Regions from separate parts of the Stenotrophomonas sp. YJH_SMC_43 genome, predicted to be linked through region 2. Evidence: predicted binding sites of a transcription regulator. Region 2 holds the regulator's gene; the other holds the start of a gene.
What was found. Region 2 encodes HrcA, which represses chaperone genes, less so after heat shock. Its sites were predicted from a motif close to TTNGCACTCNNNNNNNNNGAGTGCNAA; they were not measured.

Region 1 (14,753 bases), on a different contig from region 2:
TGGATTCGGCTGACAGCACGAAGTCGCCCTCGTCAGGCAGACGCTGCAGCAGGTAGCGCTCATGCGGCGTGGCCTGCGGCTGCGCATCGTGCAGCCGCAGCGGCACGGTCGGGGTCAGGCTGCCGAAACCGGCATCCACCAGCCAGTCGTCCCCATCCACATGCACGCGCAGCAGCAGATGGGTACGCGCGGTCAGTTCGCCGTCATGCGCTGCCAGCAGCACGCGCGCACTCAGCGGCTGCGCATCAAAGCCCAGTGCCTGCAGCAGGGCCAGCAGGCCGCCATTGAGTTCGAAGCAGTAACCACCGCGGCGGTCGTCAAGCAGCTTGCGTTGCACGCTGTCCAGGTCGATCGGCACCGCGTCGCGCAGCAGGCAGCTGAGGGTCTCGAAGGGCAGCAGTGCGTTGTGGCGCTGCTGCAGCAGGGTCAGGCCGGCCAGGGTCCGCGGTGGCGGCGCATCCAGCTGCAGGCGTTGCAGGTAGCGGGGGACATCGAGCGTCGTCATGGAGACACCGGGCGGGGAGGAACGTCCACTGTGCTCCCCCAACCGTGGTTGAGGTCAAGCGCGGTGCCCGTGTCATGCCCCCGTCGCTTGCACCCTGTACAAAGGCCGCGTCCACCCGCGACCGGGGGACCCGGACGAAGAAGGCGCTAAAGTTGCCCTGAATCCGGCCGATACAGGTGCGTCTTTCCGCCTGGAGTCTGTCATGTCGGCCGTTGTCCCCCACCTCCGGTCCCTGCGCACGCGCCTTGCCGCGTTGCACTCGGCGTCCCCCGGCCTGCTGCGCTGGCTGCAGCCGCATCGGCTCAGCGTGGCCAACAAGCTCAAGGCGACCCTGTGGGTCTGTGGCCTGGGCCTGGTCGCGATCGCCGCTGTCTACGCCTGGACCGGCCATGCCAACGCACTGGCTGCGCGCAGCCAGGCCAGCTACCAGCGCGGCAGCGATCTGGCAGCCAGCCTGTCCACGCGGGTGGCCGAAGCGCGTCGCCTGCAGACCCAGTATGCACGCAGTTTCGATGATGCCGACCGCGCGCAGCTGCTGGCCACGCAGAAGGCACTGCAGGTCGATCTGCAGGCGCTGCGCGCGACGCCGATGGATACTGGCCGGCGCAAGGCCCTGCAGGCGCTGACCGAAGCCGCCGACGCGTTCTCGCAGGGTGTGGCCGCCCTGTTCGAACGTGTCGACGAGATGGGTCGTGGTGATGCCGGCCTCGCCGCGCAGCTGCAGCAGGCCGCCGATACCCTGCAGGTACAGGTGGATGCGCTGCAGCGGCCGTCGTTGGCGTTGTCACTGCAGAAGATGCGAAGGCAGGAGGCACTGCTGCTGCTCGACGGTGACTCCACTCACGCCGACCGCGCCAGCGAGGAAAAGCTGCCGTTCGACCTCGCGCTGGCGGGCCTTCCCGCAGATGCGCAGGACACCCTGCGCACCGGGATGGATGCGTATCAGGCCGCATTGCTGGGGTATACCGCTGCCCGCGTCGGCCTGGATGTGGAAGCGCAGTCGCTGCTGGATACCGCCGCGGGCGTAGCACCGGCGCTGGCCGCCTTCCAGCAGGCGCAGGTGGCGGCGCTGGCCACGGCGCAGGCGCGCCAGCAGGCCGGCGCACGCACGATGAGCGTGCTGTTCGCACTGACCCTGCTGCTGGTGGCCGGCGTGCTGATCACCAGCCTGATGCTGGTGCTCCGTGCGGTGCGCCAGCCGATCCAGGACACCCTGCGTTTCGCCAGCGATATCGCTGACGACCGCCTCGACACCACCCTGCGCGTCTACAACGCCAATGATGAGATCGGCCAGCTGGCCCAGCGCCTGGTCGACATGCAGCAGCGCCTGCGTGCGCGCATCGAGACCGAGCGTGCCGTGGCGCGCGGCAATACCCGGGTGCGCCAGGCATTGGACAGCGCGCAGACCGGGCTGATGGTGATTGATGCGGAAGGGCAGGTCGCCTACGCCAATCCGGCGCTGCTGGAGCAGCTTGACCTCCAGGTTGAAGATCTGGTGGCGAGCGATGCGGTGCGCCTGCATCCGGCACTGGCCAGCCTGGCCGGTGTGCGCCAGCGCGAGGAGCGCGAGATCGGCCATGCAGGGGTGCGCTACCAGCTGATTGCCAACGCCATCATCGACGAAGGTCACTTCCTTGGTGTGGCGGTGGAGTGGCGCAGCCGTGCGCTGGAAACCCTGTTGGAAACCGAAGTGGCCGCACTGGTCGACGCCGCCGCGCACGGCGACCTGCACGGGCGCATCGCGCTGGAGGGAAAGCAGGGCTTTGTGCGTACGTTGTCGACCAGCATCAATCGCCTGTTGACCACCTTCGAGACCAACCTCGGCGATCTGCAGGCGCTTCTGGCCGCGCTGGCCCGCGGCGACCTCAGCGTGCGCATGGAAGGTGAGCTGCAAGGCGTGTTCGCACGCATGCGCGACGATGCCAACGCCACCGTCGCGCAACTGGGCCGCATCGTCACCCGCATCCAGCACGCCACGTCCAGCCTGGATGCCGGCGTTGGCGAGATCGTTGCCGGTCACCATGACCTGTCGCAGCGTACCGAACAGCAGGCGGCCAACCTGGAAGAGACGGCGGCGTCGATGCACGAGCTGACCGATACCGTTGGCCGCAATGCTGATGCCGCGGGCCGTGCCGACGTGCTGGTCAAGGGCGCGGCGGCAGTGGCCCAGCGCGGTGGCGAGGCCGTTGGCCAGGTGGTCGCGACCATGCAGGGCATCAGCGAGGCCTCGCGACGGATCGGCGACATCACCCAGCTGATCGATGGCATCGCTTTCCAGACCAACATTCTCGCGCTGAATGCTGCGGTGGAAGCCGCGCGCGCGGGCGAGCAGGGCCGCAGCTTCGCCGTGGTGGCCGCAGAAGTGCGCCTGCTGGCACAACGCAGCGCGGAGGCGGCCAAACAGATCAAGGGCCTGATCGAGGATTCGGTGGCGCGTGTGGGCCAGGGCAACCAGCAGGCCGAACAGGCCGGCACCACGATGGGCGAGATTGTCGGCAGCGTGCAGCAACTGGCGGATCTGCTGGCCGGTATCCGCAGCGCGTCGCAGGACCAGCATGCCGGCATCGCCCAGGTGAACCAGACCATCGTGCAGATGGAAGCCAGTACCCAGCGCAACGCCAGCCTGGTGGAAGAGGCGGGTGCTTCGACAGCGCAGATGCAGGCGCAGGTGCATGCGCTGGCGGAAGCGGTGGGCGCGTTCCGTCTGCAGTCGATGCCAGAGGCGCGCGCTGCGGCGGCCTAGCCTGCGGTTCCTTGTCGGCTGGCCGGGAATCAGCCGAGCGTCGGCTCGGCTCTACATCGGCTGCAGGCACACTGTAGAGCCGAGCCCATGCTCGGCTCAGGCCAATGCGCGCTGGCAGGAATCAATACACGTCGCGGCGGTAGCGGCCGTTCTCCAGCAGTGTTTCCACCGCCTCATCACCGAGTGCTTCACGCAGTACCTGGTCCACGCCTTCGGCCATGCCCTGCAGCGAACCGCACACGTGGATGACTGCACCACGCTGCATCCAGTTGCGCAGGGCATCGGCCGCCGCACGCAGGCGATCCTGTACATAGCCACCGTCGCCATCGCGCGAGAACGCCAGGTCCACCCGCGCGAGATGACCATTGGCCTGCCAGGCCTCGATCTCGTCGGCGAACAGGAAGTCATGCGCGCGCTGGCGTTCGCCGAACAGCAGCCAGTGCCCGTGCTCGCCTGCATGCGCGGCTTCGCGCAACAGGCTGCGCAGGCCCGCGATGCCGGTGCCGTTGCCGATCAGCACCATCGGTGCACCGGCGACGCGGTGGAACCCGGGATTGCGGTGCACGCGGGCGACGAGACTGGCACCGATCGGTGCATGCAGCGACAGCCAGCCCGAGCCGAGCCCGGCGCGGCCCGTGTCGTCGTGCACCAGTCGTACCACCAGTTCCACCGCGCCATCCTCGGTGCACGAGGCGATGGAATATTCGCGTCCGGGCAGCATCGGCAGCCCTGCCAGCCACAGGCACGGATCCTGTACCGCCAGCGCAGCATCGGCATCCGGCAGTTCGCGTTCGCTGGCCAGCGCCAACAGCGTGCGCGGCTGGCCGTCGATCAGCAGTGGCTGCAGGGGATCCAGCCCATGTGCCTTCAGCACCGCGCCGGCATGCCGCGCGTTGTGCCGGGGCGCGATATGCAGGATGTCGCCCGCCTGCCACTGCACCTCGGCCGGTGGCGCAAGACAGATGCGCCAGATGGCGCCGCCCACGCTGCCCGGGTTGAGCCGGTCGCGGCCGAGCAGCCGCCACTCATGCATCTGCGTGGCCGCCGGCAGCACGCTGTCATCGGTGGCGATGCCGGTCAGCGCGCCCAGCTGCAGCTGCCATTGGCGCAGCGCCGCGACCGAGGCGGCATCGACTTCGATGCGGTCGAACAACGGGCGCGCGCCGTTGCCGAGCAGCCAGCCATCAACCTGGCGGCCGAAGCCGCAGTAGTGCGGGTACTGTCGATCACCCAGCGCCAGCAGTCCAAACTGCAGGCCTGACAGGTCGAGTGTCTGTGCCATCAGCCGTCGTGCAGCACCTCGCGCCGCATCCGGTGGTTCGCCATCGCCGAAGGTGCTCAGTACCAACAGCGCCTGCGCGGTGCGTGCCAGCTGCACGGCATCGACGCGGGCCAGCGGCAGCACCTGCACCGCATGACCGGATGCCTGCAGCTGCGCGGCTGCGCGCCATGCGAGTTGTTCGCCCAGTCCGCTCTGGCTGGCATGCACCACCAGCCACGGCGTGCCACCGCCATCGGCAGGCGTTGCTGGCAGCGACTGGCGCAGGCCACGCGCAGCGCGCTGGCTGCGTCGGCGGTCCAGATAGAGCATCCAGCCGGTGATGAAGAACAGGCTCATGCCCAAACTGCTGAGCATCACCACGACACGCCCGGGCACGCCGAAGTAGCTGCCCGAGTGGAGCGCGAACACGCTGGTGGCCAGCTGCGCGCCGACGCCCTGGCGTGCATAGGGGCGGGCATCGAGTGTGGCACCCGTGCCCGGGTCGAGCTGCAGCAGATCATGCGCGCGGTCATGCTGGCCGCCGCGCTGCGACGGATCACCGGCCATCACGCGTACATTCAGTGCCTGCCCGGGCTTCTCCGGCAGGCGCAGGTCGATGTAGCCGGTGCGCACGCCGGGCAGTGCGTACAGCGTGGCTTCGACGCGTTCCAGGTTCAGGGCGGCACCGGTGGCGATCTTGTGCTTGGCGGCCGGTGCGACGCCAAGCAGGGTGTTGGCGGCGCTGCGATACCAGTCGAAGGACCACCACAGGCCGGTCAGCGCACTCATCAGGTAGATCAGCAGCACCCACGTGCCGACCACCGAGTGCAGGCTCCACAGGAAGCCACGGCCGCTGCGCTTCCACTCCACCGCCAACCAGCTGCGCCAGTGCCACCAGCGTCGCGGCCAGCGCAGATAGAGTCCGGACAGGGTGAAGAACAGTAGCGCGATGGCGCAGCTGCCGGTGATCCATTTGCCACGCTCGCCGGCGGCGAGGTGGCGATGCAGGTCCTCGACGAAATCGAAGAACGCCTGCCCGCGCAGGGCGCTGAATCGTTCGCCGCTGTACGGATCGAAGTAGACCCAGTGTTCCTTGCCGCCGGCGAAGCGTGCCACCGAGGGCCGTTGCCCGGTGGCATCCACACGCAGGCGCTGCAGCGGGCGTTCACTGCCGGCCTGCAGCAGCGGCACCAGTTCGCTCAGTGCAAGTGGAAGCTGGCCATCGGCATGGTGCTCGGCAATCTCGGCGAAGCCGGGATTGGCGGCGCGCAACAGCTCGTCCTCGAAGGACAGTACGGCGCCGCTGAGGCCCATTACGGCCAGTACGGCACCGGCGGTGATGCCCAGCAGCCAGTGCAGTTGGAACAGGACGTTCTTGAACATCGAAGGAGGAGGGCCCGGAAGGCTGCCGCCCGCATCCTGCGCAACAGCAAATGAGAATTAGTCGCGGAATTCTCCGTGGCGGAGGGGCTACGGTCAAGGAGGGTTTTGTTGCAGGGCTTTGCAGCCCTGCACCCGCTACAAGCCGGAGCAACGTCAACGTCAAAAGCTGGCTTTCCGTGGGCTGGCGGGGTGGGTCCGGTTGAGGGGGACGCTGCAAGTACGTCCATGTAAGCTCGGTCGCCGCTTGCTCGTGTGCGCTGTCCTGCGCACACGGCAAGACCAGGGTTGGGCGTCCTGCCCAACCCGCCCGAGGCATGCCTCGGGCCCATGCGGCTCACGCCCCCTCAACCGGACCCACCCCGCCTTCGACAGTTTTCCGCGATCTGTCGGAACGGCGTTCTGCTTTGGTGGGTGCCGACCGTTGGTCGGCACGGGGTCTGATTCTGTTCTGAATATCGATATCTGACAGATGTGTCGACCAAGGTCGACACCTACCAACAGCCGCGAAGATCTGTCAGAGGTGGGGCGGTGTCGGAGTGCGGGGTGTCAGCCGCATGGATGCGGCTGCCAAGCTTACAGGGACGTACTTGCAGCGTCCCCGCACTCCGACATCGCCCCGCCAACCCGCGGAACGCCCGCTTTGGCTGTTGGCGTTGCATTGAGCCGGGTGCAGGGCTGCAAGCCCTGCAAAAAGCCCCCTCACTTCACCCAGCTGTCGATCTCGCCGTGGGCGAATGGTCCCAGCTTTGCCTTCACCAGCCGCCCTTGTGCATCGAACAGCACGCTGTAGGGAAGCAGGCCCTGTGTATTGCCCAGCTGCACGCTGGCATCGCGCAGCCCCGGGGTCTCGATCACGATCGGGTAATCCACCGGGACACGCTGCAGGAAACCGCGCACGTCTTCCGGGGTATCCAGTGCCAGGCCCAGCACCTGCACGCCGTTGTCGCCCTGGGCATGGGCGAAGCGGGCAAGCTCCGGCATTTCTTCCACGCACGGAGCGCACCAGCTGGCCCAGACATTGATCAACAGCGGGCGACCGGCAGCGTGCTGGCGCAGGTCCAGCGGCCGGCCATCAAGATCGGGCAGCGACAATGCGGGCAGGCTGTCGCCAACCTGCAAGGCGGGTGCCGCAGCCGCAACGGCGGGCGCCGCTGGCATGGCCTCAGGCGCAGCCGGCGCAGGAGCCAATCGATGCCCGGCCCACAGTCCAAGGCCGGCGGCCAGCACCGCTGTCCACAGCAGCGCTGGCCGTTGCCACTTCATCGTGCGGTGCGCAGCAGCGCTTCCTCGACCACCGCCTGGGTCAGCAGGGTCGGCAGCACGGTCGGCGGTGCGCCCGGGCCGTACACGACGTACAGCGGCACGCCCACGGCCTTGTGCTCTTCCAGGAACGTGGTGATCTGCGGATCGACGTTGGTGTAGTCCCCGCGCATGTACACCGCGTTGGTGCGCTTGAGCAGTTCCTTGAACTCCGGCCGCGACAGCACGGCGCGCTCGTTGGCCTTGCAGCTCACGCACCAGTCGGCGGTCATGTTCACGAACACCACGCGGTTGTCGGCGCGCAGGCGGTCCAGCAACTGCGGCGAGTACTCGACCACGTTGTCGCTGGCGGCCTGTGCGGCGCGTGCCGGCGGTGCCAGCTGGGTCACGCCCCAGGCGGGAACCAGTGCACCGATCGCCAGCAGCACGCCGAGCAGGGTCACTGCACGCGAACCAGTCCAGCGGTTGCGCTCGAATAGCCACAGGCCGAAGGCCAGCAGCAGCAGGCCACCCAGCACCAGCGCCATGCCGTCCACGCCACGCTGCTTGCCCAGCACCCACAGCAGCCACAGCGCGGTGGCGTACATCGGGAAGGCCAGCACGTGCTTGAGCGTCTCCATCCACGGGCCCGGCTTGGGCAGGCGGCGCGCCAGTGCCGGCACGAAGCCGATCAGCAGGAACGGCAGCGCCAGGCCCAGGCCGAGGAACAGGAACACGGTCATCGCCTTCAGCGGCGGGGCAATGAACGCGTAGGCAATCGCGCCGCCCATGAACGGGCCGACGCAGGCACTGCCGACCACGCAGGCCAACGCACCGGTGAAGAAATCACCGGCCGGGCCACTGCGGCTGGCCAGCGACTGGCCGAGGTTGCCGATGCCGCCGCCGAGGGTGAACACGCCGGACAGGCTCAGGCCCACCGCGAACATGATGTAGGCCAGCACCGCGACCACGCCCGGGTGCTGCAGCTGGAAGCCGATGCCGACGGCGTTGCCGATCGCGCGCAGGCCGACCATCAACGCGCCGATCACCGCGAACGCGACCAGTACGCCCAACGTGTACCAGAGGGCGTGGCTGCGCGCGCGCTGCGGGCTTTCGCCACTCTGCGCCAGGCTCAGCACCTTCAGCGAGAGGATCGGCAGCACGCAGGGCATCAGGTTCAGTACCAGGCCACCGGCCAGGGCCAGCAGCAGCACCCAAACGAACGAACGGTCCGGATTCGGCGTGGTCGCCGGTGGGCGCGTGCGCAGGGCGTTGTCACCGCGCGCATCGGCAGCGAACTCATCGCCGTTTTCGGCGCCTGCAACGGCCGGGGTGCTGGCATCCGTATTGGGCACCGTCGGCAGCAGGCGCAACGGGGCGCCGTTGGCGGCTTCGCGTGGTGCGCCGCTGGCGGTAGGCAGCGGACTGATCACCTCGTTGCGCGGCGGCGACTGATCGGTGCTGGCGTTGATCTTGCCGGCCGGGATCAACAGCTTCACCCGGCGGGTCATCGGCGGGTAGCAGATGCCATCGGTCTGGCAGCCCTGGAACGTCACCACCAGGGTGCTGTCGACCGCATCGGCGACGGCGCGGCGCAGCGGCAGCGGCACTTCCACCTGGTTGAAGTAGACCGAGACATCGCCGAAATGCTCGTCGCGATGCGACTGTGCGGCCGGCCAGCGCAGCTTGTCGGCCAGCACGCCGGTGCTGCCGTCCAGCTTCACCGAAGTGCGGTCGCGATACAGGTAGTAGCCCGGCGCCGGGCTGAAGCGCAGCAGCAGGGTGTTGCCGTCACTGGCGATGGCATCGAAGCCGAACGCCTGCTCCGAAGGAAGCGGCAGCGCCTGGCTGTTGCTGGCGGCACCCGGCAGGCGCAGCCCACCGCTGTTGCCGGCACCGGCCAGCGGGTTGTTGAACGGGCTGGTGGCGCCGGCACGCGTGGCCGGCGCCGCGGCCTGTGCGCCGCTACCGGGCAGGGTGACCTGCACCACGCGCTTCTGCGGCGGGTAGCAGACACCGGCATCGGCGCAGCCCTGGTAACGCACTTCCAGGCTGATGGTGCCGGCGGCGTCGGTCGGCGTGCCGGGCAGGGTGGCCTGCAGGCGTTCGCGATAGGTTTCGACTTCGCCGAAGAAATCGTCGTGGTGCTTGTCGCCCTTGGGCATCTGCAGCGCGCCGGCGTTGAACGCCGGATCAGCCTTGACGCTGGTGCGGTGGCGATACAGGTAGTAGCCGGGTGCGATCTTGAACTGCAGTTGCACCTGGCCGCGTTCGGGGGCGGTGGCGGTCAGCGCGAACGCCTGGTCCACCGGCAGCAGGTCCTTCTCATCCAGGGCGAAGGCGGGCAGCGAGAGCCACATCAGGGCGCACAAGGCGGCGCCACGCGCAAACAGAGTCTTCAATCAGTGTCCTCTCGGGTCTGTGCCCGGATCCAGTCCAGATACGCCGGCAGGCCGGCCCGGGTTTCGACCGCGATGCACTCCGGGAGTTCATACGGATGCAGTTCGACGATCCGGGCAATCGCGTCATCGACGCGGCTTGCGGTGGTCTTCACCAGCAGTTGCAGCTCGGCGTCGGTGGTCACCTCGCCCTGCCAGCGGTAGGTCGACTGCGCGCCATCGAGGCGGGTCACGCACGCGGCCAGGCGCTCGCCGACCAGCGCGTGCGCGATGCGCTCGGCACTGGCCCGGTCCGGGCAGGTGGTCAACAGCAGCAGCACGGGATCGACGGTCGACATGACCGTCGAGTATAGGGCCGCCGCCGGGTCAGGGCCCGGCGGCGGCAGTGGACCGCTGCGTTGCGCGGTCAGTTGGCCAGCTGGCAGGTAGCCGGCTTGGCCGAGGTGAACAGGCCCGGGGTCGCCCACTCGGGGTGGTCGATGAACGGATTGCGGTTGCCCTGGAAGCTGAAGATCACGTCATTGCGCGCACGTTCGGCATCATCCGGCGGATCGGACAGGTGCCAGTCGATCAGCGTGGACAGCAGGCCCATGTAGGCCGGCGAACTGCTGGTCTTGACGATCTTGCTGCGGTCGTCGGTCAGCTCCAGGTCCGGCTCGGACTGGCCGGTCGCCGCATCCTTGCCGCCCTCGTAGCGGATGGCCATGTACAGCACCGCACGCGCCATGTCGCCCTTGCGCTTGCCCCACACCTCGAAGGTGCCGGTGTTGCCGTCCGGCGTGCGTACCCAGTTGGAGTTGCCCGGGTAACCGCCGCTGCCGCCGCCCTGGCCGTTGTTGGCCTCGGTGGCGCGCTCGCCGCAGTTGGCGTCGCACTTGCCGAACGGCTTGTTGCCACGGTCGGCGTTCCACTGCGCATCGGTCAGGTACAGCATGTGGGTGTCGGTGTACGGCGCGTACGGCAGGCCCTTGTCGCCGGTGGTGCTGGCAAAGCCCAGCGAGTTCGGCCAGGTGTGCTCGCGGTTGTACTTCAGGCCGCCGCCGCTGCCGGCGCGGTCGGTCACCTTGGCGTAGCTGCGGTTGCGGTACGCATCCAGGATTCTGCCGCTGTTGTTCGGATCCTCGTCGGCGATTTCCAGGATGGTCCAGGTGCTGGTGCCCGAGCCGCTGTACGGGTAGGCGGTGTGGCCCTTGATGGTGGCGTGCAGCGAGCAGCGCAGCTGGCTGGGGCTGCTGGTGTTGACCTTGGAGTAGTAGCCGGCCGGTACGCCCGGATTGCCCGGGTCGGGGTTGCCGCCGGTGCTGGCCACGGTGAAGGCGATACGGCTGTCGGCGGCCGGGTGTGCGCCCTGCAGGTCGGTGATGCGCGCGGCGCGGATATCGAAGCGGCAGGCTTCACCGGCCACCAGCGCGGTATTGGTGGACAGCTTCACGTTGCGACCGCTGGCCGGGTAGGTCAGCGGCACGCTGCCGGAAGTGCCGCAGCTCAGGGCGAAGGCGCCGCTGGCCAGGTTCACCGTCTCGCTGAACACCACTTCCAGGTCGGCGGCGGCCGGGAAGGTGCTGCTGCCCTGTGCCGGGGTGGTGGTAGACACCGACGGCGGCGTGTTCGGACCCGGGGTGCCACCACCGCTGAAGGTCTGGCCGTTGTTGCAGCTGCCGAAGGTCTGCCTGGCCGACTCGGCCCAGGTGAAGTGGGCGTACTGGCTGCCGCTGCCGGTCAGCTGCAGCGAGGTGCCCGGCGCTGTGCTGTTGGTCTCGGCCACCGGAATGTTCTGGCTGGTCATGCCGGCGGCAGGGCCACCGGAGGCGGTGATGGCGCCCTCGTAGCTGAGGAACTGGACCACCTTGCCGCTGGCATCGACCAGGGCGATGCCGTCGTTCGGGCCGTTCTGGAGGCCGTTGGTCGGGTAGCTGACCACGGCCAGGGTGGCGCTGCCGCAACCGGCGGCGGTGCCGGCCGGAACCGGGTTGTTGGCGTAAACCGTGGCGGCAGAAGGGTTGCTGCCGTTGTAGAGGTAGAGGCGGTAGCCGGACAGATCCTCACCGGCGGTGGCTACGACCTCGATCGCTTCGCCGACGTCACCGGCGGCGGTGCTGTCGTCGTAGTGCAGTTCGTTGATGAAGACCTCGGCCTGGGCCGGCGCGGCGGCCAGCGCCAGCAGGCAGGCGGCGGCAAGCGGGGACAGCAATCGCATCGACAACTCCTTGTGATTGGGAATGCGCGGCCGAGCCTAAGGCCGATCCAGTGACACTTTGTCGTAAATGAACGTCAGATATCTGACAGTGGGACATTGGTCACCAAATGTCACCCGTTCCCCCCTTGGCTTGCCGCGTTGCATCCCTATACAGGCGTCCACGCAGGGAAGGAGGTTTCCGGGTCCGGAGAAAAATTTCGGGATCGGCCCTTGAAAGGCCTGTGGAGGTCTCCATCTCTGTCGTGCTCCCGACTTGTCGGGCTTTTTCACGCGCGTTGCTGGCACTCGCCTGGTGTGACTGCTAACATCGCCGGACTTTTTCAGACCAATCAATAACTTAAGAGGTCTCTCATGAGCATCAAGCCGCTGCACGACCGCGTTGTGGTCAAGCCGATCGAAGCCGACGAAATCTCCGCCGGTGGCATCGTCATCCCCGACTCGGCCAAGGAAAAGTCCACCAAGGGTGAAGTTGTGGCCGTCGGCCCGGGCAAGCCGCTGGACAACGGCAACGTGCGCGCGCCGTCGCTGAAGGTTGGCGACAAGGTCATCTACGGCCAGTACGCCGGCAGCTCGTACAAGAGCGAAGGCGTCGAGTACAAGGTCCTGCGCGAAGACGACGTGCTCGCCATCATCGGCTGAGCCTCGGCGCGACCTGCTTTTCTGTAAGACATCCCTTTTCGTCGCCGGGCCCGGCCCGGCGCAAACATCGAGGTAATCGCAATGGCTGCCAAGGATATTCGTTTCGGTGAAGACGCCCGTTCGCGCATGGTGCGCGGCGTCAACGTTCTCGCCAATGCCGTCAAGGCCACCCTGGGCCCGAAGGGCCGCAACGTCGTGCTGGAAAAGAGCTTCGGCGCGCCGACCATCACCAAGGACGGCGTCTCCGTCGCCAAGGAAATCGAACTGGCTGACAAGTTCGAGAACATGGGCGCGCAGATGGTGAAGGAAGTTGCTTCGCGCACCAACGACGACGCCGGCGACGGCACCACCACCGCCACCGTGCTGGCCCAGGCCCTGATCCGCGAAGGTGCCAAGGCTGTTGCCGCCGGCATGAACCCGATGGACCTCAAGCGCGGTATCGACAAGGCCGTCGTGGCCGCCGTTGCCGAGCTGAAGACCATCTCCAAGCCGACCGCCGACGACAAGGCGATTGCCCAGGTCGGCACCATCTCGGCCAACTCGGACGAGTCGATCGGCCAGATCATCGCTGACGCGATGAAGGAAGTCGGCAAGGAAGGCGTGATCACCGTTGAAGAAGGCTCGGGCCTGGACAACGAGCTGGACGTGGTCAAGGGCATGCAGTTCGACCGCGGCTACCTGTCCCCGTACTTCATCAACAACCAGCAGTCGCAGACTGCTGACCTGGATGACCCGTTCATCCTGCTGCACGACAAGAAGATCTCCAACGTCCGTGACCTGCTGCCGGTGCTGGAAGGCGTCGCCAAGGCCGGCAAGCCGCTGCTGATCGTTGCCGAAGAAGTCGAAGGCGAAGCGCTGGCGACCCTGGTGGTCAACACCATCCGTGGCATCGTCAAGGTCGTGGCCGTCAAGGCTCCGGGCTTCGGCGACCGTCGCAAGGCGATGCTGGAAGACATGGCCGTGCTTACCGGCGGCACCGTGATCTCCGAAGAAGTTGGCCTGTCGCTGGAAAAGGCCACCATCAAGGACCTGGGCCGCGCCAAGAAGGTGCAGGTCTCCAAGGAAAACACCACCATCATCGATGGCGTGGGTGACAAGGCCAACGTTGATGCACGCGTGGCGCAGATCAAGACCCAGATCCAGGACACCTCCTCCGATTACGATCGCGAGAAGCTGCAGGAACGCGTGGCCAAGCTGGCCGGCGGCGTTGCCGTGATCAAGGTCGGCGCTTCGACCGAAATCGAAATGAAGGAAAAGAAGGATCGCGTCGACGACGCCCTGCACGCGACCCGTGCAGCCGTTGAAGAAGGCGTGGTCCCGGGCGGCGGCGTTGCCCTGGTCCGTGCGGTCACCGCGCTGGCCGGCCTGAAGGGTACCAACGAAGACCAGAACCACGGCATCCAGATCGCCCTGCGCGCGATGGAAGCCCCGCTGCGCGAAATCGTGGCCAACGCCGGTGAAGAACCGTCGGTCATCATCAACAAGGTCAAGGAAGGCACCGGCAGCTTCGGCTACAACGCCGCCACCGGCGAGTTCGGCGACATGCTGCAGTTCGGCATCCTGGACCCGACCAAGGTGACCCGTTCGGCGCTGCAGAACGCGGCCTCGATCGCTGGCCTGATGATCACGACCGAAGCCATGGTTGCCGAAGCTCCGAAGAAGGACGAGCCGGCCATGGGCGGCGCCGGTGGCATGGGCGGCATGGGTGGCATGGGCGGCATGGACTTCTAAGTCCCCGCGTTACCGATGCAATGAAAAACCCCGCCGGAAGGCGGGGTTTTTTTTTGGGGCCGGTCGGAATCGAATCAGATCCACGCCATGCGTGGATACCGCTCCCAGGCGGGTATCTACGCGCGGCCCTCGCGCCGCTGCAGCCACAGGTGGGCCGCCAGCAGGGCCAGCGCGCCACCCGCGATCATGCCCTGTACCCACGGCAGCTCCGTGATCGGCGCAAGCAGCAGGCCCGCCGCCATGCCGATCAGGCTGGCGCCGGCGCCCACCCGCTGCCGCCGCTGCCGATGTGCAGCCTGGCGATGGCGTGCGGCGATGCGCAGGCGCCGTGCATCCGGCTGCAACACCGCTTCGGCAATGGCATCGATCTCTGGGCGATTCATCCTGTCTCCTGCATTGCGTCCGTGTCTGCATGCTGCACGACTGCGGGACCTGTGTGCAACGGCAACGCTTCGATCATCTGACGAACGCCTTCGCCGCGCCGTACTCCCACTGCCACGGCACGCCGGTGTCGCCCAGCACAAACGCTACCAGGGCCGGGAAGGCCGCCTCTGCCCGCACATCGTTGCCCAGGATCACCACGCAGCGCTGGTGCTGCTCCACGCATACCAGCGTGTTGCCCACTGCATCGTCGTGGCCGCCCTTGTAGAAGCCTG
Region 2 (14,753 bases):
CAGCCGAGGCCCGCCCAGGCTGATGCGCGCGGTCTGGCGGAAGGTCTGGTCATGCAACGTGGCCGGGACCAGGGTCGGGAACAGAAAATCCACGCCCCAGACCGGTTGCGGGCTGGCCTGCCAGCTGGCAACCCAGTGCGGGGCGGATGCGGCACTGGCGACGCCGGACAGGGCGAGCAGGGTGGTGGCGGTAAGGTGGCTCAGGCGGTTCATCGGGCGGTCCCGGGTGGAGGGACCACCATGGTGATTCCGTGGTTATCTGTGAACTAGACTGCGCATGGATAATCATCTGTGAACTGGATTCATTGCCATGGCGCGACCAGACATCAACCGATCCGGCGAGCTGGAAGTGTTCGTGCGGGTGATCGAGACCGGCGGCTTCTCCGCCGCCGCCCGCACCCTGGACATGACGCCCTCGGCGGTGAGCAAGCTGGTGGCCCGGCTGGAACAGCGGCTGGGCACGCGCCTGCTGCAACGCTCCACCCGCCAGCTACAGCTGACCCCGGAAGGCTGCGCGTTCTATGAACGTGGCCTGCGCGTGCTGGCCGACCTGGAGGAGGCCGAACGCTGCGCCAGCGCACATGCCGAGCCGCGCGGACGGCTGCGGGTCAATTCCAACGTGCCGTTTGGCCAGCACTTCCTGTTGCCGCTGCTGCCGGCGTTCCTGGAGCGCAACCCGCAGGTGGGCGTGGACCTGACCCTCAACGACGAGGTGATCGACCTGCTGGAGCAGCGCACCGATGTGGCGGTGCGGGCCGGGCCGCTGAAGAGCTCCAGCCTGGTGGCGCGGCGGCTGGGCGCGACGCGGATGATGATCGTGGCCGCGCCGGCCTACGCGCAGCGGCATGGGCTGCCGCGCGACGTTGAGGAGCTGCAGTCGCACAATCGGCTGGACATCGGCCATGCCCGGGCGATGCAGGGCTGGCCATTGCTGCAGGACGGACGCGAGCGGATGGTGCTGCCCAGTGGCAATGCCCGCGCCAGCAACGGTGATGCACTGCGGCAGCTGGTGCTGGGTGGTCTGGGCATGGCACGGCTGGCAGCGTTCCAGGTGCAGGCCGACATCGCTGCCGGACGCCTGCTGCCGGTGCTGGAGGAAGCCAATCCCGGTGACCTGGAAGAGGTGCACGCGGTGTTCCTGGGGCAGGGCGGCTACCTGCCGCTGCGGGTGCGCGCGTTCCTGGATTACCTGGTGGAAACGGTGGACCTGGCACGGCCCTTGGGGTGAGAGCGCCGGCGGACAGAAGCCGAGCATGGGCTCGGCTCTACATGTCGGTTTCGTTCGGGACGTTCCTGTAGAGCCGAGCCCATGCTCGGCCCGGTCGGCGTTACACCTGCAGCAGCTTGCGTGCGGCGGCGCGCGCTTCCTTGCTCACTTCCACGCCGCCGAGCATGCGTGCCAGCTCTTCCTCGCGCGCCTTGCTGTCCAGCTTTTCCACTGCGCTCTGGGTCATGCCTTCCACTGGCGCCTTGCTGACCCGGTAATGCGCGTGGCCCTTGGAGGCGACCTGTGGCAGGTGGGTCACGCACAGCACCTGGCGCTTCTCGCCGAGGGCGCGCAGCTTCTGGCCGACAATGTCGGCCACGGCGCCGCCGATGCCGGAGTCGACCTCGTCGAACACCATGGTCGGCACCGCATCCAGGTCCAGCGCGGCGACTTCGATGGCCAGCGAGATACGCGACAGTTCACCGCCCGAGGCGACCTTGCGCAGGGCGCGCGGCGGTTGGCCGGCATTGGCCGCGACCAGGAACTCCACGCGCTCGGCACCCTGCGGATCGGGCTTGCCGGCATCCTGCGGCTCCAGCTCGATCAGGAACTGGCCACCGCCCATGCCGAGCTCGGCGATGATGCCGGTGGTGGTGGCCGACAGTTCGGCAGCAGCGCTGCGACGGCTGGCGGTCAGCACTTCAGCCTGCACACGCCAGTCGGCGGCGGCCTTGTCGATCTCGCCGGCCAGGCGCTGCAGGCGTTCGTCGGCGCCGCGCAGCTGCTCCACTTCGGCGTGCATGCGCTCGCGCTGCGCGCCCAGCTCGTCCATCGGCACGCGGTGCTTGCGGGCCAGGTCGTGCAGGCGGCCGAGACGGCGCTCGTTCTCTTCGAACTGCTCCGGGTCGGCATCGAGGTCATCGTGCACCCGGTCCAGCAGCGACAGGGCTTCGTGCAGCTGGATCGAGGCGTTCTCGATCAGGCCGTCCACCTCGCCCAAGCGCGGGTCGTGTTCGATCAGGCGCGACAGCTCGTGGCGCACCTGCTGCAGCAGGTCCAGCGCGGAGCTGCCGTCATCGCCGTTGAGCTGGTTGCTGGCGGCCTGGCAGGCGCTCAGCAGGGCGCTGGCGTGGGCCTGGCGGCGATGGCTGGCACCGAGCGCCACGATCGACTCCGGCTCCAGGTCTTCGCGGTCCAGCTCGCGCAGCTGGTGTTCCAGGAAGCCGATCCGGTCACTCACGTCGCCCTGTTGCGACAGCGCCAGCGATTCATCGACCAGTGCCTGCCATGCGGCCGCGGCGCGGCGCACCTGGCGGCGCTCGTTCTCGTTGCCGGCATAGGCATCCAGCAGGGCCAGCTGCGACGGGCGCGCCAGCAGGGCCTGCTGTTCGTGCTGGCCGTGGATCTCCACCAGCAACGAGGCCAGGTCGCCCAGCTGGGCCAGGGTCACCGGGCGGCCATTGATCCACGCCCGCGAACCGCCGTCTGCACGGATCACGCGGCGCAGCTGGCATTGTTCTTCGTCGTCCAGCTCGTTGTCGGCCAGCCACTGGCGCGCGGCCTGCAGCTGGTCCAGCGTGAACTCGGCCGAAAGCTCGGCGCGCGCGGCGCCGTGGCGGACCACGCCGCTGTCGGCGCGCAGGCCGGACAGGAAGCCCAGCGCGTCGACCATCAGCGACTTGCCGGCGCCGGTCTCGCCTGAAACGACGGTCATGCCTGGCCCGAACTCCAGTTCGGTGGCGCGGACGACGGCAAAATCCTTGATCGAAAGATGTCTGAGCATGGGTAAGGGGGTATCAGCAGCCGCGCAACGCTAGCACGTGGGCGAGGGAGGTCCAATGACTTGCCAAGGTGATGCGCCGCCATTATCTAGTGTCCGTGTCTCACAGGTTGATTCCATGCACGGTTCTCCCGACCAGCTTGCCCCGCGTGCGCGCCATCTGCTGCGCACGCTGATCGCGCGTTACATCCAGGACGGTGAGCCGGTCGGCTCGCAGACGTTGGCGCGCGTGGCCGGCCTGGAGGTCAGCCCGGCCACCATCCGCAACATCCTCGGCGACCTGGAGGACCTGGGGCTGCTGGCCTCGCCGCACACCTCGGCCGGGCGCGTCCCGACCGCACACGGCTACCGGGTGTTCGTCGACAGCCTGCTGCAGATGCAGCCGCCGGGCGAGGGCGAGCTGGCCCGGTTGCGTCAGGAACTGGCTGGCGGCGGCAGCACCCAGGCCCTGCTCGGCAGCGCCTCGGAGCTGCTGTCGGCCATGAGCCACTTCGTCGGCGTGGTCAGCGCGCCGCGGCGCGAGCAGTTCGCCTTCCGCCAGATAGATTTCGTGGCGCTGGATGGGCGCCGGGTGCTGGCGATCCTGGTGTTTGCCGACAACGAGGTGCAGAACCGCGTCATCGAGACCCGCCAGGAGTTTGCGCCGGGCCAGCTGGAGCAGGTGGCCAACTACCTCAATGCCCATTTCGCCGGCCTGCCAATGGCCGAGATCCGCACCCGCCTGCTGCTGGAACTGCGCGACGCCCGGTCCGAGCTGGAGCAGCTGCTGGCGCACAGCATCGAGCTGGCCGAGCAGGCCCTGCAGCCGGCGGCCGACGACATGCTGGTGGCCGGCCAGACCCGCCTGATGGGGGTGCAGGACCTGTCCGACCTGGAGCGCCTGCGTGAACTGTTCGAGCTGTTCTCCAGCAAGCGCGAGATCCTGCAGCTGCTGGAGCGGACCATCCAGGCGCCGGGCGTGCGCATCTTCATCGGCGAGGAGACGGGGATGATGCCGCTGCAGGGCGTCTCGCTGGTCACCGCCCCGTACACCGCCAACGGCCAGGTGCTGGGCGTGCTGGGCGTGATCGGCCCCAAGCGGATGGCCTACGACCGCATGATCCCGCTGGTGCAGGCCACCGCCGATGTGCTCGGCGCGGCCTTTTCACCCGCCGGGCGCACTCCCGGAACATCCGACGCTTGAAACGCAGCATCCCGCCCACACTAGTGTGGGTGGAGGCGGAGAGTGACCGCCAGGGACCCAGACATGAACCACGAACAGCCAGATATCGAATCCCAGCAGAGTGCCGCTGATGCGGCTGCCGCCGCCGGCGTCAACGACGAAGTGGAGCGCCTGCGCGCCGAAGTCGAGCAGATCAAGGCCGATGCGCTGCGTGAGCGCGCCGACCTGGAGAACCAGCGCAAGCGCGTGGCCCGTGACATCGAGCAGGCCCGCAAGTTCGCCAACGAGAAGCTGCTCGGCGAGCTGCTGCCGGTGTTCGACAGCCTGGATGCCGGCCTGAAGGCCGCCGGCGACGACCCGCACCCGCTGCGCGAAGGCCTGGAGCTGACCTACAAGCAGCTGCTGAAGGTTGCCGCCGACAACGGTCTGGTCCTGCTGGACCCGACCGGCCAGCCGTTCAACCCGGAACACCACCAGGCCATCAGCCAGGTGCCGGCCCCGGGCGCGGCCCCCGGCAGCGTGGTGACCGTGTTCCAGAAGGGCTACCTGCTGAACGAGCGCCTGCTGCGGCCGGCGCTGGTGGTGGTGGCCGCCGATTGATTGACTGGGCCGGGTGATGCCCGGCCCCGGTCGAGCCAGGCCATGCCTGGCAAGGTTTTCCAGGCGCTGAACACAGCGTTCGGGAGATGGCTTGAATGTTCCACGAGCCTCCCCCACATCGTATTCATCCACCGGCCGAACGGCCGGACTGACCCCAACAAGCATCCTCAGGAGTCTCCCCCATGGGCAAGATCATTGGTATCGACCTCGGCACCACCAACTCGTGCGTGGCGATCATGGACGGCGGCAAGGCCCGCGTCATCGAGAATTCGGAAGGCGATCGCACCACCCCGTCGATCGTCGCCTACACCAAGGACGGCGAAGTCCTGGTCGGCGCCTCGGCCAAGCGCCAGGCCGTGACCAACCCGAAGAACACCTTCTACGCGGTGAAGCGCCTGATCGGCCGCAAGTTCACCGACGCCGAAGTGCAGAAGGACATCGCGCACGTCCCCTACAGCATCCTCGCCCATGACAATGGCGATGCCTGGGTGGCCACCAGCGACGGCAAGAAGATGGCGCCGCAGGAAATCTCGGCCAAGGTGCTGGAAAAGATGAAGAAGACCGCCGAGGACTTCCTCGGTGAGAAGGTCACCGAAGCGGTCATCACCGTGCCGGCCTACTTCAACGACAGCCAGCGCCAGGCGACCAAGGACGCCGGCCGCATCGCCGGCCTGGACGTCAAGCGCATCATCAACGAGCCGACCGCGGCCGCGCTGGCCTATGGCCTGGACAAGGGCGACAACAAGGATCGCAAGATCGTGGTGTACGACCTGGGCGGTGGCACCTTCGACGTCTCGGTGATCGAGATCGCCAACGTCGACGGCGAAAAGCAGTTCGAAGTGCTGGCCACCAACGGCGACACCTTCCTGGGCGGCGAAGACTTCGACAACCGCGTCATCGAGTACCTGGTTGAAGAGTTCAACAAGGACCAGGGCATCGACCTGCGCAAGGATCCGCTGGCCCTGCAGCGCCTGAAGGACGCTGCCGAGCGCGCCAAGATCGAGCTGTCCAGCGCCCAGCAGACCGAAGTGAACCTGCCGTACGTCACCGCTGACGCGTCGGGTCCGAAGCACCTGAACATCAAGCTGACCCGCGCCAAGCTGGAAGCGCTGGTGGACGACCTGATCAAGAAGTCGATCGAGCCGTGCCGTGTCGCCCTGAACGATGCCGGCCTGCGTTCGAGCGACATCAGCGAAGTGATCCTGGTCGGCGGCCAGACCCGCATGCCGAAGGTGCAGCAGGCGGTGACCGAGTTCTTCGGCAAGGAACCGCGCAAGGACGTCAACCCCGACGAGGCCGTGGCACTGGGTGCGGCGATCCAGGGCGGCGTGCTGGGTGGCGACGTCAAGGACGTGCTGCTGCTGGACGTGACCCCGCTGTCGCTGGGCATCGAAACCATGGGTGGCGTGTTCACCAAGATCATCGAGAAGAACACCACCATCCCGACCAAGGCCTCGCAGGTGTTCTCCACCGCCGAGGACAACCAGTCGGCCGTGACCGTGCACGTGCTGCAGGGTGAGCGCGAACAGGCCCGCTTCAACAAGTCGCTGGCCAAGTTCGACCTGTCCGGCATCGAGCCGGCGCCGCGTGGCCTGCCGCAGGTGGAAGTGTCCTTCGACATCGACGCCAACGGCATCCTGCACGTGTCGGCCAAGGACAAGAAGACCAACAAGGAACAGAAGGTCGAGATCAAGGCCGGTTCGGGTCTGTCCGAGGAAGAGATCGCACGCATGGTCGCCGACGCGGAAGCCAACCGCGAAGAAGACAAGAAGTTCCAGGAACTGGTGCAGGCCCGCAACCAGGCCGACGCCCTGATCCACGGCACCCGCAGCGCGATCACCGAGCACGGCAGCAAGGTCGGTGGCGAAGTGATCGGCAAGGTCGAGGCGGCCCTGGCCGATCTGGAAACCGCGATGAAGGGTGACGACAAGGCACAGATCGAAGCCAAGTCGAAGGCGCTGGAAGAAGCTGGCCAGTCGCTGTTCGCTGCCGCTTCGGCCGACCAGGGCGGTGCTGCCCCGGGTGCCGACGCCGGCAACGCAGGCAAGGCGCAGGATGACGTGGTCGACGCCGAGTTCACCGAAGTCAAGGACGACAAGAAGTCCTGATCCGGACCGACACGGGACGCTGGCCATCAGCGTCCCGTTGTCGCATCAGGGTCCTGACCGCCCACCGGCGTGTCGGGGCGCCCGACGCAAGAGCGGACCTGGTTCCGCTCTTCCGCTTTGACGAATCCCGACTTTCCGGAACCCGATTCACGATATGAGCAAGCGCGATTACTACGAAGTGCTGGGCGTTGCCCGCACCGCCACCGACGACGAGCTGAAGAAGGCTTACCGCCGCTGCGCGATGAAGTTCCACCCGGACCGCAACCCGGGCGATACGGCGGCCGAAGCCTCCTTCAAGGAGTGCAAGGAAGCCTACGAAGTACTGTCCGACGGCAACAAGCGCCGCATGTATGACAGCCACGGCCACGCCGCGTTCGAGCACGGCATGGGCGGCGGTGGTCCGGGCGGCCCGGACATGAACGATATCTTCGGTGATATCTTCGGCAACATCTTTGGTGGCGGCGGTGGTCCGCGCCAGGCCCGTCGCGGCGCCGACATCGGCTACGTGATGGAGCTGGACCTGGAAGAAGCCGTGCGCGGCGTCGAGCGCCGCATCGAGATTCCGACCCTGGCCGAGTGCGGCGACTGCGATGGCAGTGGCTCCGAAGACGGCAAGGTCGAGATCTGCAACGTCTGCCATGGCCGTGGCCAGGTGCGCATCCAGCGCGGCATCTTCGCCATGCAGCAGGCCTGCCACAACTGCGGCGGCCGTGGCCAGATCATCGCCAAGCCCTGCAAGACCTGCCATGGCAACGGCCGTGTCGAGGAAGACAAGGTGCTGTCGGTGAAGGTGCCGGCCGGCGTCGACACCGGCGACCGCATCCGCCTGCAGGGCGAGGGCGAAGCCGGTCCGGCCGGTACGCCGCCGGGTGATCTGTACGTGGAAGTGCGCGTGCGCGAGCATGCGATCTTCCAGCGCGATGGCGACGACCTGCACTGCGAAGTGCCGATCCGCATCTCGCAGGCCGCACTGGGCGACACCGTGCGCGTGGCCACGCTGGGCGGCGAGGCGGAGATCCGCATCCCGGCCGAGACCCAGACCGGCAAGCTGTTCCGCCTGCGTGGCAAGGGCGTACGTTCGGTGCGCAGCCGCAGCGAGGGCGACCTGTACTGCCGTGTGGTGGTGGAGACCCCGGTCAACCTCACCAACGAGCAGCGCAAGCTGCTGGAGCAGTTCGAAGCCACCTTCGTCGGCGAGGAAGCGCGCAAGCATTCGCCGAAGTCGGCCACCTTCATCGATGGCGTGAAGGGCTTCTGGGACCGGATGACGTCCTGAGTTTTTAACCCAAGCGTTGAACGCTAGCGCCGGGCCATGCCCGGCGTTTTTGTATGCCGTCAGCGGAAAAACGCCGCGGGTGTCTGCCCCAGCTGCCGCTTGAACATGCTGGTGAACGCGCTCGGGCTGTCGTAACCCATCGCCAGCGCGACATCGATGACCTTGTCGCCGACCGCCAGCCGTTCCATCGCGGCCAGCAGCCGCGCCTGTTGTCGCCACTGGCCGAACGTCATGCCCAGTTCGCTGGCGAAATGGCGCTGGATGGTTTTCACGTCCACCTGCAGCGCCTGCGCCCAATCCTGCAGCGTGGCGTCGTCGCCGGGATGCTTCTGGATGTGCTGGCAGATCCGCTGCAGGCGCGGGTCGGTGGGGGAGGGCAGGTGCAGCGGCAGCACGTCCATGCGGTGCAGCTCGTCCAGCAGCAGGCGCACCAGGCGGCCGTCGCGGCTGTCGTCCACATGCGCGGTCTCGATCAGGCTGGCGGCCAGCAGCAGCTCGCGCAGCAGCGGCGCTACCTGTACCGCAAATGCCTCGTCCGGCAGCTGCGGCGCGAAGTCCGGCTCCACGTATAGGCTACGCATGTGTACTTCCGCGATGCAGTCCACCGCATGGGCCATGCCGGCCGGCACCCAGATCGCGCGGGTCGAAGGCACCACCCAGCGGCCGCCGTCCGCACGCACCACCATCAGTCCGGACATGGCGAACACCAGCTGGTGACGGCGGTGCCGGTGGGGCGCGATGTGGGTGCCGGGCTTGTAGTGGCGGGCGCGGCAGGTCACTGGGCGGTGCACCGGAACCTCGTTCCACGGCGCAGTCTCGCGGACCGGGCAGGGGGTGTCCTTTTTGCGATATGCCATGACCCGAACGCGGCAGAAGGGAGGGGGAGGTCACCGTAGCATGCGTGGCTCGCCCCCAAACTGACTGTGTCCATGTCGACCCTGGCTTCTCCCGCAACGACCTCACGCCCGGTGGCCCCCGGCGTGCTGGCCGCCATCTCCACCTCGCATGTCGTCAACGACATGATGCAGTCGCTGATCCTGGCCATCTATCCGGTGATCAAGGGCGGCTTCAATCTCAGCTTCACCCAGATCGGCCTGATCACGCTGACCTACCAGCTCACCGCCTCGATCTTCCAGCCGTTGATCGGCATGGCCACCGACCGCCGCCCGGCGCCGTACTCGCTGCCGATCGGCATGGCTTCTACCCTGTGCGGCATGCTGCTGCTGGGCTTCGCACCGAACTACGCGGTGGTGCTGATGGCGGCGGCGATGGTCGGCATTGGTTCGGCCATCTTCCATCCGGAAGCCTCGCGCATCGCGCGGCTGGCCTCGGGCGGCCGCCATGGTTTTGCACAGTCGGTGTTCCAGGTCGGCGGCAACTTCGGTACCGCGCTGGGCCCGCTGATTGCCGCGGCGGTGATCGTGCCGTATGGCCAGCATGCCGCATCGTGGTTTGCCGGCGCCGCCCTGATCGGCATCGCGTTGCTGACCTATGTCGGCCGCTGGTATGCGCTGCATCTGGGCACCCCGCGTCCGGCCAGCGCCGCGTCGATGGCCCCGCGGCATCCGTCGCGCACCGTGGCCAAGGTGCTGGCGATCCTGCTGGTGCTGATCTTCAGCAAATACTTCTACATGGCCAGCATCGGCAGCTACTTCACCTTCTACCTGATCCATCACTTCGGCATTCCGGTGGCACAGGCGCAGCTGCATCTGTTCGCGTTCCTGGTGGCATCCGCTGCCGGTGGCTTCCTGGGTGGGCCGCTGGGCGACCGCATCGGGCGCAAGCCGATCATCTGGACTTCAATCCTGGGCGTGGCGCCGTTCGCACTGATGCTGCCGCATGCGGATCTGTTCTGGACCACGGTGCTGGCGGTGCTGATCGGCTTCGTGCTGTCGTCAGCGTTCTCGGCGATCGTGGTCTATGCGCAGGAGATGATGCCGCACCGCATCGGCATGGTGTCCGGCCTGTTCTTCGGCTTCGCCTTCGGCATGGGCGGACTGGGTGCTGCCGTGCTCGGCCTGCTGGCGGACAAGACCAGCATTGAGTACGTCTACCAGCTGACCGCGTTCCTGCCGCTACTCGGCATCGTGGCGGCGTGGCTGCCGCCATCTCGGCCTGCTGCTCACTGAGGGGGTTTGGTTTGCAGGGCTTGCAGCCCTGCACCCGCCGAAGCAACGTCAACGTCAACAGCAGAAGCTGGCTATCCGTGGGTTGGCGGGGTGGGTCCGGTTGAGGGGGACGCTGCAAGTACGTCCATGTAAGCTCGGTCGCCGCATCCATGCGGCTCACGCCCCCTCAACCGGACCCACCGCGCCTTCGACAGTTGGCCGCGATCTGTTGGAGCAGCGCTCTGCTCTGGTGGGTGTCGACCTTGGTCGACACATCTGTCAGATATCGAATGAATTCATCCACGCATGGCATGGATCTACCGTGTCGACCAAGGTCGACACCTACCAACAGCCGCAGTTACCAACAGCCGCATGAACCTGTCGAAGGCGGGGCGGTGTGGGTGGGCAGGACCGTTGGCGCCATGGATGGCGCCATCGAGCCCCCATGGATGGGTTTACGGCGTGTCCTGACCACCCACACCGCCCCGCCAACTCACGGAATGCCGCTCTGGCTTTTGCCGTTGCCGTTGCCGTTGCCGTTGCCGTTGCATAGAGCAGGTGCAGGGCTGCAAGCCCTGCCGAAAACCCCCTTGGGCGTAGAATGCGGCCATGAGCGAATTCCTTGATAACCACCTGGTCCACGGCCGCCGCCAGCGGCCCGACGGCCCGTCGCCGATCGATGTCATCTCGGTCCAGTCGCAACTTGTCTACGGCCATGCCGGCAACAGCGCCGCCGTACCGCCGATGCGCGCGCTCGGCGTGCGCGTAGCCGAAATTCCGACCGTGCTGCTGAGCAACGCGCCGTTCTACGACACCACCCGCGGTCGCGTGCTGCCCGCCGACTGGTTCGCCGATCTGTTGCGGGGCACCCACGAGCGTGGCCTGCCGCAGCGGGCGAGGATGCTCGTCTCCGGCTACTTTGGAAGCACGGCCAATGGTGCCGCCTTCGCCGACTGGCTGGACGACATCCTGCCGGCCTGCCCGCAGCTGCGTTACTGCCTGGATCCGGTGATCGGTGATACTCACACCGGCCCCTACGTGGAACCGGGCCTGGAAGCGATCTTCGCCGAGCGGTTGTTGCCGCATGCCTGGCTGGTGACCCCGAACGCCTTTGAACTGAATCGCCTGACCGGCATGCCGGCGCTCGCCGAGGCTGATGCCATCGCCGCCGCACGCACGCTGCTGGATCGTGGCCCGCACTGGGTGATCGCGCACAGCGTAGGCGGCACCCCGGGTGAACTGGTGACCCTGGCCGTTGGCCGCGAGGAGACCTGGCGCTGGACCTCGCCGCTGCTGCCGGTGGACGTGGCCGGTACCGGCGATGTGCTGATGTCGCTGGTGGTGTCGTTCCTGCTGCGCGGCGAATCGATGCAACAGGCGATCTCGCGTGCGATTGCCGGCACCCACGCGGCGCTGGAGGCGACCCTGGACAACGGCTTCGAAGAGTTCGACGTGATTGCTGCAGCGCCTGCCGCGCTGGCCGAAGGGTCGCGCTTCCGCGCCGAACGCGTGGCATGAGCGGCCTGCTCGAACGTACGCCGCGCACGGTCGGCATCATCGGCAGTGCCGGCGCCTACGGGCGCTGGCTGACCCGCTTCTTCCAGCAGCACATGCAGCTGAAGGTGATCGGCCACGATCCGGCCGATCCGGACTCGCATACGCCGGAAGAGCTGCTGGCGCAGGCCGACGTGCTGGTGTTCTCGGCGCCGATCCGGCACACGCCCGCGTTGATCGCCGAGTACGTGCGGCAGTCCGCAGGCCGTGAACGCGACCGACTGTGGCTGGACGTGACCTCGGTGAAGGAAGCGCCGGTCCAGGCGATGTTGGCCTCTCAAGCCGAAGTGGTCGGCCTGCACCCGATGACCGCTCCGCCCAAGGCGCCGACCCTGAAGGGCCGGGTGATGGTGGTCTGCGAAGCGCGGCTGCAGCACTGGCAGCCGTGGGCTGATACGCTGTGCACGGCGTTGCAGGCTGAGTGCGTGCGCGCCACGCCGCAGCACCACGACCAGATGATGGCGCTGGTACAGGCGATGGTGCATGCCACTCACCTGGCCCAGGCCGGCGTGCTGCGCCAGTACCAGCCGCAGCTGGGCGATCTGGCCGCGATGATGCCGTACCGGTCGGCATCGTTCGAGCTGGATACGGCGATCATCTCGCGCATCCTGTCGCTCAACCCGGCGATCTACGAAGACATCCAGTTCGGCAACCCATACGTAGCGCCGATGCTGGAGCGGCTGGTCGGCCAGCTGCAGTCCCTGCAGGCGCAGGTCGGGCAGGGTGACGACGGTGCACGTGCTGCATTCCGGGAGCAGCTGCTGTCGGCCAATCGCACTGCCTTCGGCGAGCAGGCGCTCGCGGACGGCAATTACACATTCGAACGCGTGGGCTATCTGCTGGCTGACCTGACCGAGCGCAATGCGTTGTCAGTGCACCTGCCGGAAGACCGGCCGGGGTCGTTGCGTGAACTGCTGAACGTGTTCGAGCAGCACCGCATCAGCCTGGCGTCGATCCATTCTTCGCGAACGCCTGGCGGCGAAGTGCATTTCCGTATCGGATTCGTGGCCGGCAGCGATCCGGCGGCGATCACCCGGGCGGCGGCCGAGGTGGACGCCAGCGGCATCGGACGGGTGCTGGGCTGAATTCATCCACAGGCGATGTGGATGGTTTCTGAGCAAAGGTGTGGATAACCGCGCGCAGCCCTTGGCAGCCAAGGCTGTCAAGATGCTTGGTGAAAAATTGACCATGCTTTTTTGTAGCGTCGAGCCATGCTCGACCGCCTTTGGCAAAAAGCATGTCGACCAAGGTCGACACCCACCAGAGCAGGGCGGAATGAAATCCGGTAGCGCCGGGCCATGCCCGGCGAACCTCAAATCGTCAACCTCAACTCGCCGCCACTGGTGGTGAACTCGCGGCCATCGCGCACCAGCGGCCGCCCATCATCCAGCTCGTAGCGCGGCGTGGCTTCGGAATGGTGCCCGCTGCCATTCGCCTCGGGCTTGAACTCGATGATGATGTGACTTTCGCCGTTGCTGTCGACGGCGGGGAACTGACGGAACGACATCGTGCACCTCCTTCAGCGGATGCTGCAGTTGCGCGGCCAGCTTGGCCGCGCCGATGTTAGCCGGACGTCATCAATCGATGAACTGCAGGCGTGCCAGTTCAGCGTACAGTCCGTCTTCGGCCAGCAGCTGTGCGTGCGTGCCCTCGGCGACGATGCGGCCCTGGTCCATCACCACGATGCGGTCGGCCTTGAGCACGGTGGCCAGGCGGTGGGCGATGACCAGCGTGGTGCGACCCGCCATCAACCGTTCCAATGCCTGCTGCACGCTGTGTTCGCTCTGTGCATCCAGCGCGCTGGTGGCTTCATCCAGCAGCAGGATCGGCGCATCCTTCAGCAGCGCACGGGCAATCGCCACACGCTGCTGCTGGCCACCGGACAGGCGGGCACCGCGCTCACCCAGCTCGCTGTCATAGCCCTGCGGCAACGCGCGCAGGAAACCGTCGGCCTCGGCCGCTCGTGCGGCATCCTCGACCTCGGCGTCGCTGGCCTGCAGGCGGCCATAGCGGATGTTGTCGCGGGCACTGGCAGCGAACAGCGTAGGCTGCTGTGGCACCAGCGCCAGCTGCGCACGCAGCTCGGCCGGGTCGACCTGGCGCACGTCGATGCCGTCCACGTCGATGTGGCCGCTGGCCGGGTCATGGAAGCGCAGCAGCATCGAAAGCACCGTGCTCTTGCCCGCCCCTGACGGACCCACCAGCGCTACGGTCTCGCCGGGGCGCACATGCAGGTTGAAGTGGTCCAGTGCGGCCTGCTCCGGTCGCTGCGGGTAGTGGAACACCACGTCGTCGAACCGGATCTCGCCACGCAGCGGTTGCGGCAGTGCATGCGGCTGGGCCGGTGCGCGGATCTCGATGTCTTCCTGCAACAGTTCGCCGATGCGGCCCATGCCGCCGGCCGCGCGCTGCAGCTCGTTCCATACTTCGGCCAGCGCGCCCACCGAACCGCCGCCGATCAATGCATACAGCACGAACTGACCCAGCGTGCCGGCGCTGAGGCGGCCGTCGATGACGTCGTGCGCGCCCAGCCACAGCACACCGACGATGGCGCCGAACACCAGCAGGATGGCGCTGGCGGTGACCAGCGACTGTGCACCGATGCGGCGGCGGGCGGCGCCGATGGCGTCACCGAGCGCCTTGTCGAAGCGACCGCGTTCGTATGGTTCGCGTGCATGTGCCTGCACCGTGCGCACCGCGCCCAGCGTCTCGCTGGCCAGGCTGTTGGCATCGGCGATGCGGTCCTGGCTGTTGCGCGCGACCGTGCGCAGCTTGCGCGCACCGATGATGATCGGCAGCACCGCCAGTGGAATGCCGAGCAGCGACCATGCGGCCAGCCGCGGGCTGGTGACGAACAGCATCGCCAGGCTGCCGATGACAGTGACCGTGCTGCGCAATGCTACGGACATGGTCGAGCCGACCACGCTGCGCAGCAGTTCGGTGTCCGCGGTCAGGCGC

Region 1: a site for HrcA is predicted at 12,006-12,032, ahead of AC5QAH_RS15060 (co-chaperone GroES). Genes of this name have one in related genera too.

What each region holds. Positions count from the first base shown of each region.
Region 1 is NZ_JCAFVQ010000003.1:628,739-643,491, reverse strand. It holds gene AC5QAH_RS15095 (arylamine N-acetyltransferase family protein) at 1-505, opposite strand, end outside; gene AC5QAH_RS15090 (methyl-accepting chemotaxis protein) at 708-3,248, shown strand; gene AC5QAH_RS15085 (PepSY domain-containing protein) at 3,370-5,892, opposite strand; gene AC5QAH_RS15080 (TlpA family protein disulfide reductase) at 6,592-7,155, opposite strand; gene AC5QAH_RS15075 (protein-disulfide reductase DsbD family protein) at 7,152-9,533, opposite strand; gene cutA (divalent-cation tolerance protein CutA) at 9,530-9,868, opposite strand; gene AC5QAH_RS15065 (endonuclease) at 9,937-11,727, opposite strand; gene AC5QAH_RS15060 (co-chaperone GroES) at 12,079-12,366, shown strand; gene groL (chaperonin GroEL) at 12,448-14,097, shown strand; gene AC5QAH_RS15050 (hypothetical protein) at 14,214-14,480, opposite strand; gene AC5QAH_RS15045 (serine hydrolase domain-containing protein) at 14,554-14,753, opposite strand, start outside.
Region 2 is NZ_JCAFVQ010000002.1:976,116-990,868, forward strand. It holds gene AC5QAH_RS11040 (SGNH/GDSL hydrolase family protein) at 1-213, opposite strand, end outside; gene AC5QAH_RS11045 (LysR family transcriptional regulator) at 311-1,228, shown strand; gene recN (DNA repair protein RecN) at 1,329-2,990, opposite strand; gene hrcA (heat-inducible transcriptional repressor HrcA) at 3,106-4,170, shown strand; gene grpE (nucleotide exchange factor GrpE) at 4,234-4,749, shown strand; gene dnaK (molecular chaperone DnaK) at 4,932-6,857, shown strand; gene dnaJ (molecular chaperone DnaJ) at 7,012-8,133, shown strand; gene AC5QAH_RS11075 (AraC family transcriptional regulator) at 8,193-8,990, opposite strand; gene AC5QAH_RS11080 (MFS transporter) at 9,063-10,262, shown strand; gene pdxY (pyridoxal kinase) at 10,851-11,759, shown strand; gene AC5QAH_RS11090 (prephenate dehydrogenase) at 11,756-12,880, shown strand; gene AC5QAH_RS11095 (hypothetical protein) at 13,108-13,302, opposite strand; gene AC5QAH_RS11100 (ABC transporter transmembrane domain-containing protein) at 13,373-14,753, opposite strand, start outside.